DNA from 2 places in the Steroidobacter sp. genome. Region 2 is predicted to be linked to the other one. Evidence: riboswitches for the same ligand, from Rfam matches in the RefSeq annotation. Region 2 holds a riboswitch; the other holds the start of a gene.
What was found. A riboswitch is a leader RNA that binds a small molecule or an ion and turns the genes downstream of it on or off. The one in region 2 is predicted to bind cyclic di-GMP.

Region 1 (4,738 bases), on a different contig from region 2:
GGCCGCGAGCTGCGCGTATGCATACGGAATCGCCAGATACGATTCCTGCACGGCTGCATCGAGAATGTCGCGATCGCGCAGCTCCAGCCACGGCGCCAGCGCTTTGTTGAAACGTTTCTCCGCGGAATCGGCCCAGCCGACCGCGAGCAGCGCCTTGTTCGACTGCGGACCTTCGAGTCGCACTCGCTGCAGCACCTTCTTCGCGTCCTCGGGACGATTGGCCTTGAGCCACGCGAAGCCGAGCGCGAGATTGGCCTTGTCACGCAGCGCCGCCATTTCTTCGGTGGGCGCGGCGATCTGACCGACTTCGTTCAACAGCTCGGCGGCTTCTTCGACGCGTTCCTGGCGCACCAGCGCCACGCCGATGTTGAAGCGGGCGTACGACGACCAGGCATCGCCGCGATCGCCGACCGGCTGCCAACGCTCCAGTGCGCGGATCGCCTCGTCATAGCGATTCAGATACATCAGCACCTGGGCTTCGAGCAGATGGCGCTCGGGCTCCAGATCGCCGGGCAGCGCGCCGCGGATCGAGCTCAGAGCCGTCGCGGCGTCTTCCAGATAATTGCGCTGATACCAGACCTTGGCGAGATAGAACCAGGCGCGGTTGCGCACATCCATCGGCACGTTGTCGTTCAATAGCGCCTTGAAGATGCGGCCCGCTTCCTCGTGCTGGCCCAACGAAAGATACAGACCGCCCTTGAGCAGCTCGGCTTCGACGCCGTGATGACTGACGCGATTGAAATCCTGCGACGCGCCCAGGCGCGTCAACGCCTGGAAATAATCGTCCTGGTAGAAATAGAACAGCACGTCCCCCCAATGCAGGTCGCGCACCACTTGCGGGGTGCCGACTAGGGGACGCGGTTCGGGCGGCTGCTCCTTCGCCGTCGCGCCAGTGGCGCCGAGCGCTAGCAGGACGGCGGCCAGCAGCTTGTTACATCGGCCCGGCACGGGTTATTCCCATTCCTTGACGATGAACTCGGGCTGCGCTTTCACCGCGCGGTCGCTGATCTTCAGCTCGACGTATTTGGCGCCGACGCCTTTTTCGAGCTTCACGGTCGCGCCACGCCGATAGTCGCGCGCATTCGGCCCCTGGCCGGTGAACAGCGCGATCAGCTCGTGCTCGCCCGCTTTGAGATTGCCGATGAAGACGCGATGCACGCCGCCCTTGAGCAACGCCTGCGCCTCGCGCTCGGTGTACAGATAGTTGGCGACTTCCTTGTTATCGAGCTTCAAGGTCACCGAATCCAGCGCGAAAAACTCGCCCACGTCCATGGACACGAACACCGCCACCTGCGTGTTGGCGGGGAACAGCAGCTCTTCTTCCAGCACGAACAGCTCGCGATTCAGATCGAGCACTTCCTTTTTCAGCGCCTGCACTTCCTCGTCCAGGCTCTTGAAGCTGTCGTTCGTTGCGGGGCTCGGTGCCGACGGCGCGGCGCCCGGCTCGCTGAGCGGCGCGGTGGTCGCGGTGGTCGAGTTCGAATTGGCCAGGGTCGGCGGTGTGCGCTGCGCGGCCCCATCCTGGGCGCTCGCCTGCCCTGTCGCAAACAGCGCGACCAGGGGCAATAAAGTAGCGATCTTCTTGAACAGGCTCTGGCGCGGCATGGATGTGTCCGGGAATTCTTCCGTGGAAATACTCGAAAGTTTCGTCTACGACTCTACGAGTTCGATGTGCGTGGCGACGCGGATCCGTTGCAGACTTTGTTCGGCAGCGCGATTTACTCGTTCAGCAACTCACGCAGCTTTTCGGTATAGCGCGCTTCGTAGCCGAGCTTGTAGCCCTCGGACACGTAACGCACCACGCCTTCGCGATCGATCAGCACCGTCAGCGGCATGGTGCTCGCCTGGTAGGCGCGGCTCACGTCTTTGCGAGCATCGAACAGTACCGGGTAGCTGACGCGTAAGGTGGTGGCCATTTCGCGCGCCGCGTCGAGATTGTTTTGTTCGTCGATGTTGACACTGAACAGCACCAGGCCGGCCCGCCGGTACTTGCCGTAGATCTCATCCAGCAGCGGCATTTCCTGGCGGCAGGGGCCGCACCAGGTCGCCCAGAAATTGATGAGCACCACTTCGCCGGAATGCTCCGACAGGCGCATGTTCTCGCCTTCCCAGGAACGCAACGCGAAATCGGGCGCGGGCTGACCGACCAGCCCGGCAGCGGGTACGCACACGGCCGGGCCCAGCAGCAGCAGCGCCAGCAAGGCGAAGCGAGGCAACCGTGCGGCAGCCCGGAGCGGCAAAGCTTGTGAGGACTGTGACATCAAACTTGTTCGTCGCCGGACGCGCGGTGGCAGCCGATCGGCGCCTCCGCGTGAAGTTGAGGGAGGCCGGCGCTGGCAACCCCGCTGTCCTAGGAAAATTCCCTTAGACCGGTGGCTTTGCGTCCCCACCTTTCGGTGAGTTTGCCTTTGTTGAGGACCGGCCAGGCCAGCGCCTCTGACAACGCCAGCTAGGGTGCTATACGCAGCGCAAATATGTCAACGAACGAAGTGTGATGTCAGCGGCGCAAAACCGCGATGGGCCTGTGATTTACCGCACACTTCGACGGTCTGTCGGTAGGCGACGACAACGACGTTCGACGCCTGTATCCGTACAGAGACGACCGACAGCTCTCCAATGCCCCTCCCGCGGTCGATACGCGAGCGCGGCCGGAGGGAGGGATCCGGCCGCACCCGTTCACGCACCTATGATTTAGATAGGTGCTTTCTGAGCGGCGAAATCGCTCGACGCGGCGGTTGCCTTCCACATCGCGATCATGTCCGGCGTGACTTCCTGCGTCACCGGCTCGTGATCCGAAGGCAGGGTGATCCGCGCGGTGTCCTCGCTCGGCGCCTGGCCGTAAAAGAACGAGCCGGCGGCAGCGGCCGTGCCGAGGGTCAACAACAGAGCGCCAAGGACCATGTGCTTCTTCATGATGTCTATCTCAGTAAATAAATCAGTAATGGTTCAGAAATATTCGTGAGCCGGGGTTCAGGCGAGCACCGGACGCTTGGTGCCCGATTCACCATCGGTGAGCGCGAGCACAGGACGCTTGGTGCCGGATTCGCCATCGGCCAGCGGGAGCACGGGGCGCTTGGTGCCGGATTCACCGTCCGCCAGCGTGAGCACGGGGCGCTTGGTGCCGGATTCACCATCGGTCAGCGCGAGCACGGGGCGCTTGGTGCCGGATTCACCGTCCGTCATTGCGAGCACCGGGCGCTTGGTGCCGGATTCGCCGTCCGCCAGCGCGAGCACGGGGCGCTTGGTGCCGGATTCACCATCGGTCAGCGCGAGCACGGGGCGCTTGGTGCCCGATTCACCGTCCGCCAGCATCAGGACGGGGCGCTTGGTGCCCGACTCGCCATCCGCCAGTGCAAGGACCGGGCGCTTGGTGCCCGACTCACCGTCGGTCAGCGCAAGGACCGGACGTTTGGTGCCCGACTCGCCGTCGGCGAGCTGTACGGCGCCCGACTGAGAAGCAGCAAACAAAACAGACGCCACCGCCATCGAAATCGCAAATACGTTACGCATGACCACAAACCCTCCCAGGAAAAGTGCTAAAAGTTCGAACCGGCATTGGTTCGATCACTGACTTAAGCGACGTCCCAATGTGATTCCCGTCACAGCGCCCACTGGACAACTGCAAGAAAAAAGGAACAATCAGTGCATCGCTGACCGGTGGCTTCGGGGGACGCCCGAAATCAATCGGTTGGGCAGGATTCAGGGACGACCGTAGGGCGGTTTTGGCGGGCAGCTCGCGGTACAGCCAGGCGACCAGGTGAGAAACTGTCGCACTGGGACCGGTAAACTAGACCGGGCTTGAGGCCGCGAGCCGCATGCGATCGGCGAACCAGAGAATTTCACAAGGCCCCGAATCGGAGACCCGCAACTGAGCAACACAATCGCAGCGGCCATTCCACCGCCCGACCGGCAGGCAGTGACAAGGCTGTTGTCTGCGTGGCAGTCAGGGGACACGCGCGCCCTGGAACGACTGACGCCGCTCATATATGAGGAGCTGCGTAACCGTGCCCGCCGCTATATGAAACGCGAGCGGCCGGGCCACACCTTGCAGGCCACCGCCGTCGTTCACGAAGCATTCGTCAAGCTCGTCGAGATGAATGTGTCGTGGCAGGACCGCGCTCATTTCTTCGCCGTGGCCGCCCGCCAGATGCGACGTATCCTGGTGGACCACGCCAAGACGCGCTTTCGCGAAAAGCGCGGCGGCACGACCACGGGCTCGCTCGACGATTTCGACGTGCTCGATCTGGGCCCCGCCACCGCGGGCGACATCGACGTGCTGGAAATCGACGAGGCCTTGCAGCGCCTGTCGGGCAACAATCCGCGCCTGGCCGAAATGGTCGAGCTGCATTATTTCGGCGGGCTCACTTATCAGGAGCTGTCCGAAACCCTGAAGGTGTCCGAGGCCACCGTCGATCGGGAGATCCGGCTCGCCAAGGCCTGGATCCTGCGTCAGATCCGTCCGCAGCGAAATCGCGAACCCGAAGCCTCATGACCACGGGACAGCCACGGACCGGGCAGCCAGGGAAGATCGTCGACGAACGCTGGGAACGGCTGCAGGATTTGTTTTCCCGCGCGGTCGAATTACCGGAAAACCAACGCGAAGCTTTCATCACCGCCGAGACCGGCGGCGACAAGGACCTGCGCAACGAGCTGCTCGAGCTGCTGGCCTGTGACACCGGCATGTCCACCGGTCCGCTGACCCACGCGCTCGGCGCGGCCATCGACGCCACCACCCGCG
Region 2 (4,738 bases):
TCTGGACGGCCTTACGAACAGGACACTTCCGATTCCCGCCCACGCCGCGAGCGCGCCCCGCGCCCAGACCGCGCCTCGCGGGATGAGAAATACGCCAAACGCGCCGCACGGCTGGAGTCGGAACGCGTCGAACCGGCTGAGCACGAACCGGCTGGTCGGTCCGAACGAGCCGCCTGGTCTGAGCGATCGGAGCGGCCCGAGCGGCCCCGCCGATCAGAAAAGGCCGCGCGCTCCGAGCAAGCGTGGCCCGAACAGGATCAGCACCAACCGGCTGGCCGATCAGAACAAGCCGCCTGGCCTGAGCAAGCGGAGCAGGCTGAGCAAACACCGCGGCCGCTGAATCGCCGCGAGCGCCGGGCGCTGGAGTTCGCCGATCGTCAGGCACCTGCTGGCCAAGGTGAGGTTGAGAGTGGCCAAGCTGATGTAGCTCGCGATATCAATGCCGACGCCGGTAGCGAAGAGACCGCCGCGCCGCGCGCGGCGAAGCGTCGATCGCGCGAAGACGAGCCGGCGCGAGAGCGCCGGCCATCTCGTGACTTCAGCGAGGACAGGCGGGAAAGCCGCGGCCGTGGTGGGGACGAGGACACTGAGACTTATCGCATCGAAGTCGGCCACGCGCACGGTGTGAAGGCGGGCAACATCGTCGGCGCCATTGCGAACGAGGCGGGCCTGGACGGAAGGCATATCGGTCGCGTGGTCATTCGTGACGATCACAGCTTCGTCGACCTGCCCGCGGGCATGCCCAAAGACGTGTTCCGCACGTTGCAGAAAGTCCGGGTCGCCGGGCAGCCGCTGCAGTTAAGCCGAGCCCTGAAAACGCACGTCGAAAAGCTCCGACGTGAGCGTCCGAGCGCGCCGAAATTTCGCAGTAAGACCGAATCGAGGGGCGCGAAGCCGAAGCCCCGCGGCCCCCGCGATACCAACCGTCGTCGCTGAAAAACAGCGGCCCGCGCCACACGGTGCGAGCCGCCTGTCATCGCGAAAAGGCCTATAAACGCAGGCTCAAATCGCGCTCATCCTGTTAGCGAGTCACCGCAGAAATGTGACCTAAGCCACATTTCTCCGGCACCCTGACTCACAATCCACAGCGCCGATGTTTGTTTCCTCGACCACGCAAACGTCGGCTTACAGCGACGTTGCCGCTATTCGCAGACAGGATTGAGTATTCGCCGGGGGTCGCTATGCTCCATCCCGCGTCAAGACATTGGTCGCCTCCCCGATGGGTAAAGGGCCGCGAAAGCGCGAAACTGGCTGCCAATGATCACTAACAGGACTTGCATGGATTGCGAGTGCCGCAGCGGGTCGAGGAGTTTAGAAAGCTTTTCGTCTGACTGAAAACAGGTGACAGCCGTGCCGGCGGCGCGTGTGTGCGCGCAACCATAGGCTATCGCCACCTCGAAGGGAGTATTCGAGGCTCGCTACCGTCAAGGGCAAACCCGTCGAAAGTCGGGGACGCAAAGCTACCGGTCTAAAGGGCTCACGCCCGATGACAGCGGGGCTGCCGAATTAGCGAGAACACACTGTGCCGAGGAGGCACGGCTGTTCTATGTGTACGCAAGTACACCGATGATTCGTCAGGTCGCGATGAGAGCGACCGCGTCACGCCCTTGGAAATTCACGCCGCGCGCGGAAGCGCCGGCAGATGTAACAAGGGCTGTCAGATGCAGAAGGCGAATCTCGGGAAGTTGGCGCAGCGTGGCGGGCTGGTTGCGCTGGTCGTTACAGGATTGATGACTGCCGGCTGTGGCGGTGGTGGCGGCGGCGGTGGCTCCGCCAATGCTTCCGCTAGCAGCGGTGCAAATACCGCTCCGACGATTTCCGGTTCCCCGGTCACGCAGGCCAGCGTCGGCGCCAACTACTCGATGGCGCCGCAAGCCACCGACGCCGACGGCGATACCCTCGCATTCACCATTCAGAACAAGCCCGAGTGGGCGCAGTTCAACACGGCCACCGGCCAGCTCTCCGGCACTCCGTCCGCGCAGACCACCACCGACAACATCGTGATCACGGTCAGCGATGGCAAGGCCAGCGCTTCGCTCACGGCGTTCTCGATCAGCGTCGGCGCGGCGGGCACGACGCCCACGCAGGCTGCTTCCGGTCCGGGTGTGTCGCTCTCCTGGGATGTGCCGACCCGCACCGAGTCCGGCGAGACGCTGCAGAATCTGGCGGGCTATCGCATTCACTACGGCACCAACCAGAACGCGATGGTGAACTCGGTCGAAGTGGCGAGCGCCGGTCAGAATACCTTCACCGTGCAGAACCTGCCGCGCGGCACTTATTACTTCGCCGTCCGTGCATTCACCGCGACGGGCGACGAGAGCAAGCTCTCGAACGTCATCTCCCGCACGATCAGCTAAGAAGTCGAAACAGGACTGGCGTCATGATCGACGCCAGTCCTGAGCTGCCATTTCAATTCGCTGAGGCGCCCGCGACGTAGCGGTCGACTTCGCGTCCCAGCAGCTCCAGTGGCGCAGTGCCCGTACGCAGCACGACGTTGTGAAATTGCTGAGGCGAGAACTTATCGCCCAGCGCGGCGCGAGCCCGATCGCGCAGCTTCAGGATCTCGAGCTGGCCGATCATGTAAGAACAGGCCTGGCCGGGATACACGACGTAGCGCTCGACCTCGCTGGCCTCGACGCCGTAATCGATGGCTTGCTGGCGCGTCCATTTCTTGGCGTGCAGTCCGGTGTCCACGACCAGTCGCCGCGCACGAAACAACTGCGCGTCCAGCATGCCGAGCAATCCTTCCGGATCGCCCTCGTACCAGCCGTTCTCGGCGACCAGATTTTCGGCGTACAGCGCCCAGCCTTCGGACATCGCCGAAATACCGCCCAGCACGCGCGCCTGCCGGAACTTCGGCAGATCGGTGTTTTCCTGCTCGATGGCGATCTGGAAATGATGGCCCGGAACGGTTTCGTGATAGACGAGCGTGCGCAGACCGAACTTGGTCATGCGCTGAGGCCGCAGCGGCATCTGGAAGATCGCCGAGCGCGAGCCATCGAGCGGCGCGCGGTTGTAGTTCGCCGCGGCGGCCGCCTCACGAAACCGGGGGAAAGGCTGCGCGACGACCGGTCCCTTCGGTTGCAGGTCGAACAGAGTAGGACTGCGCTTGAGCGCGTCGGCGATCATGCCGTCGATGTCTCGCATGATGGCGGCGCGGCTCGCGTCCGATGTGGGATCGGGATAAGACAAGTCGTCGCGCAGCTTCTTGGCGCGCTCCGCAACAGTGCCTTGGGTGCGACCGAGCTGACGGAAGATCTTGTCCATCTCGCCTTCGATGCGCGCCACCTGTTGCAAACCGATCTGATGAATCTCATCCGCCGTGAGCTTGGTGGTGGTGAAGCGGCCGAGCGCATAGGAATAAGCCTGGTCGCCGCCCGGGAAACGCCACAACCCGGCGTCATCGGTCGTCTTCGGCAGAATGCTTTCCAACAGGGCGATGGCGCGACGCCAGGATGGATACACCTGCTCGGTGACGATGCGAGTCGCTTCCGCCTGCAGCTCGGAGCGTTGCGCCGTGCTGAGTCCTTCGATGTTCTGAATGCGCTGGGCGAACGCGGTCACCAGCGGGTTCTGCGCCGGGGCCGCGTCGCTGAAGGTGCGCATCGACTGCAGCGTGGTCTGTACGATGAATCGGGGCGGCAGCATTTTCTTGGCGACCAGCTGGCGCGCTTCAGCCACTGCTTCGTCCATACGCGTGCCGACCTGCTTCATGCGGGTCACGTAATTGGATGCATCCTGGGGCTTCACCAACGGATGGCGCAGCGTGAGCGATTCCACCAGTCCGACATTGGCGCCGCTGAACTGATCGAGCGGGAAGTCGTAGTCCAGGTAGGCTTCGCCCGCGACCACGTTTTCGAGCTGCCACTGCATCAACTCGGCGGAAACGCGCTGAGCATCGTTCATCTTGTTGCGATCGAATTTCTGCAGCTCCGCGAGGCCGCGCTTCGCCATCTTGATGCGTTCGAGCGTATGGGCGCGCGTGCGAGGTGTGAGTTGCTGCTCGAGCCGGTTCTGCTCCTCGCCGGAAAAGTATCTAGAGCCGGTGGCCAGGTCGGGATCGGCGCGCACCCATTCGTCGGTGAACCGCGCGAAAAAGGCGTCGACGGTCGAGCGACCCGGTTGGCTAGTCTGGCTGGTCTGGGCCGGATTCGGCCGGGTCGCCTGTTCCTGGGCAGGCGCCAGGGACGGCAGCAACAAGGCCGACACCAGGGTCGCGAGCAGCTTGGTTCTCTGCATTAATTTCCCCTAAATTAAGTGTAGCGCCAACCCTACGTTGCCGGGTTGGCCAGGTCGGCCACATTACCATGCCGGCCCGCAAAGCCCGTAAGATGCGCACCCTCCATGAACCCCATCGTCAACATCGCCGCTTACAAGTTTCTGCCGCTCGACAACCTGAAGTCGCTGCGCGCGAAACTGCAAAAGCTTTGCGCCGAGGCCGAGCTCAAAGGCAGCATTTTGCTGAGCCCGGAAGGCATCAACCTGTTCGTGGCCGGCGCCGGGCCGCAGATCGAACGGCTGCTGAGCGAGTTGCGCAGCTGGCCGGGGCTCGAGGATCTGCAGCCGAAGCTCAGCCACACGGATCATCAGCCGTTTCGCCGCATGCTGGTGCGGATCAAGCAAGAGATCATCGCGTTCGGCGTGCCGGGCATCGATCCTGCCAGGCGCACTTCGCCGAAGCTCCCCGCCGCGCAGCTGAAACAATGGCTCGACGAAGGTCGAAAGATCACGCTGCTCG

Region 1: it holds a riboswitch for cyclic di-GMP, as region 2 does, so the genes downstream of both, VGD45_RS08910 (TlpA disulfide reductase family protein) here and VGD45_RS10300 (putative Ig domain-containing protein) in region 2, are expected to answer to the same signal.

Annotation. Positions count from the first base shown of each region.
Region 1 covers NZ_DASWTF010000017.1:23,700-28,437, forward strand. Annotated here, with positions in the region: gene VGD45_RS08900 (tetratricopeptide repeat protein) at 1-948, opposite strand, end outside; gene VGD45_RS08905 (hypothetical protein) at 952-1,605, opposite strand; gene VGD45_RS08910 (TlpA disulfide reductase family protein) at 1,719-2,261, opposite strand; cyclic di-GMP riboswitch class I at 2,333-2,417, opposite strand; gene VGD45_RS08915 (hypothetical protein) at 2,692-2,913, opposite strand; gene VGD45_RS08920 (hypothetical protein) at 2,971-3,510, opposite strand; gene VGD45_RS08925 (ECF-type sigma factor) at 3,917-4,492, shown strand; gene VGD45_RS08930 (serine/threonine-protein kinase) at 4,489-4,738, shown strand, end outside.
Region 2 covers NZ_DASWTF010000018.1:127,191-131,928, reverse strand. Annotated here, with positions in the region: gene VGD45_RS10305 (DEAD/DEAH box helicase) at 1-936, shown strand, start outside; cyclic di-GMP riboswitch class I at 1,420-1,506, shown strand; gene VGD45_RS10300 (putative Ig domain-containing protein) at 1,662-2,357, shown strand; gene VGD45_RS10295 (DUF885 domain-containing protein) at 2,410-4,239, opposite strand; gene VGD45_RS10290 (sulfurtransferase) at 4,345-4,738, shown strand, end outside.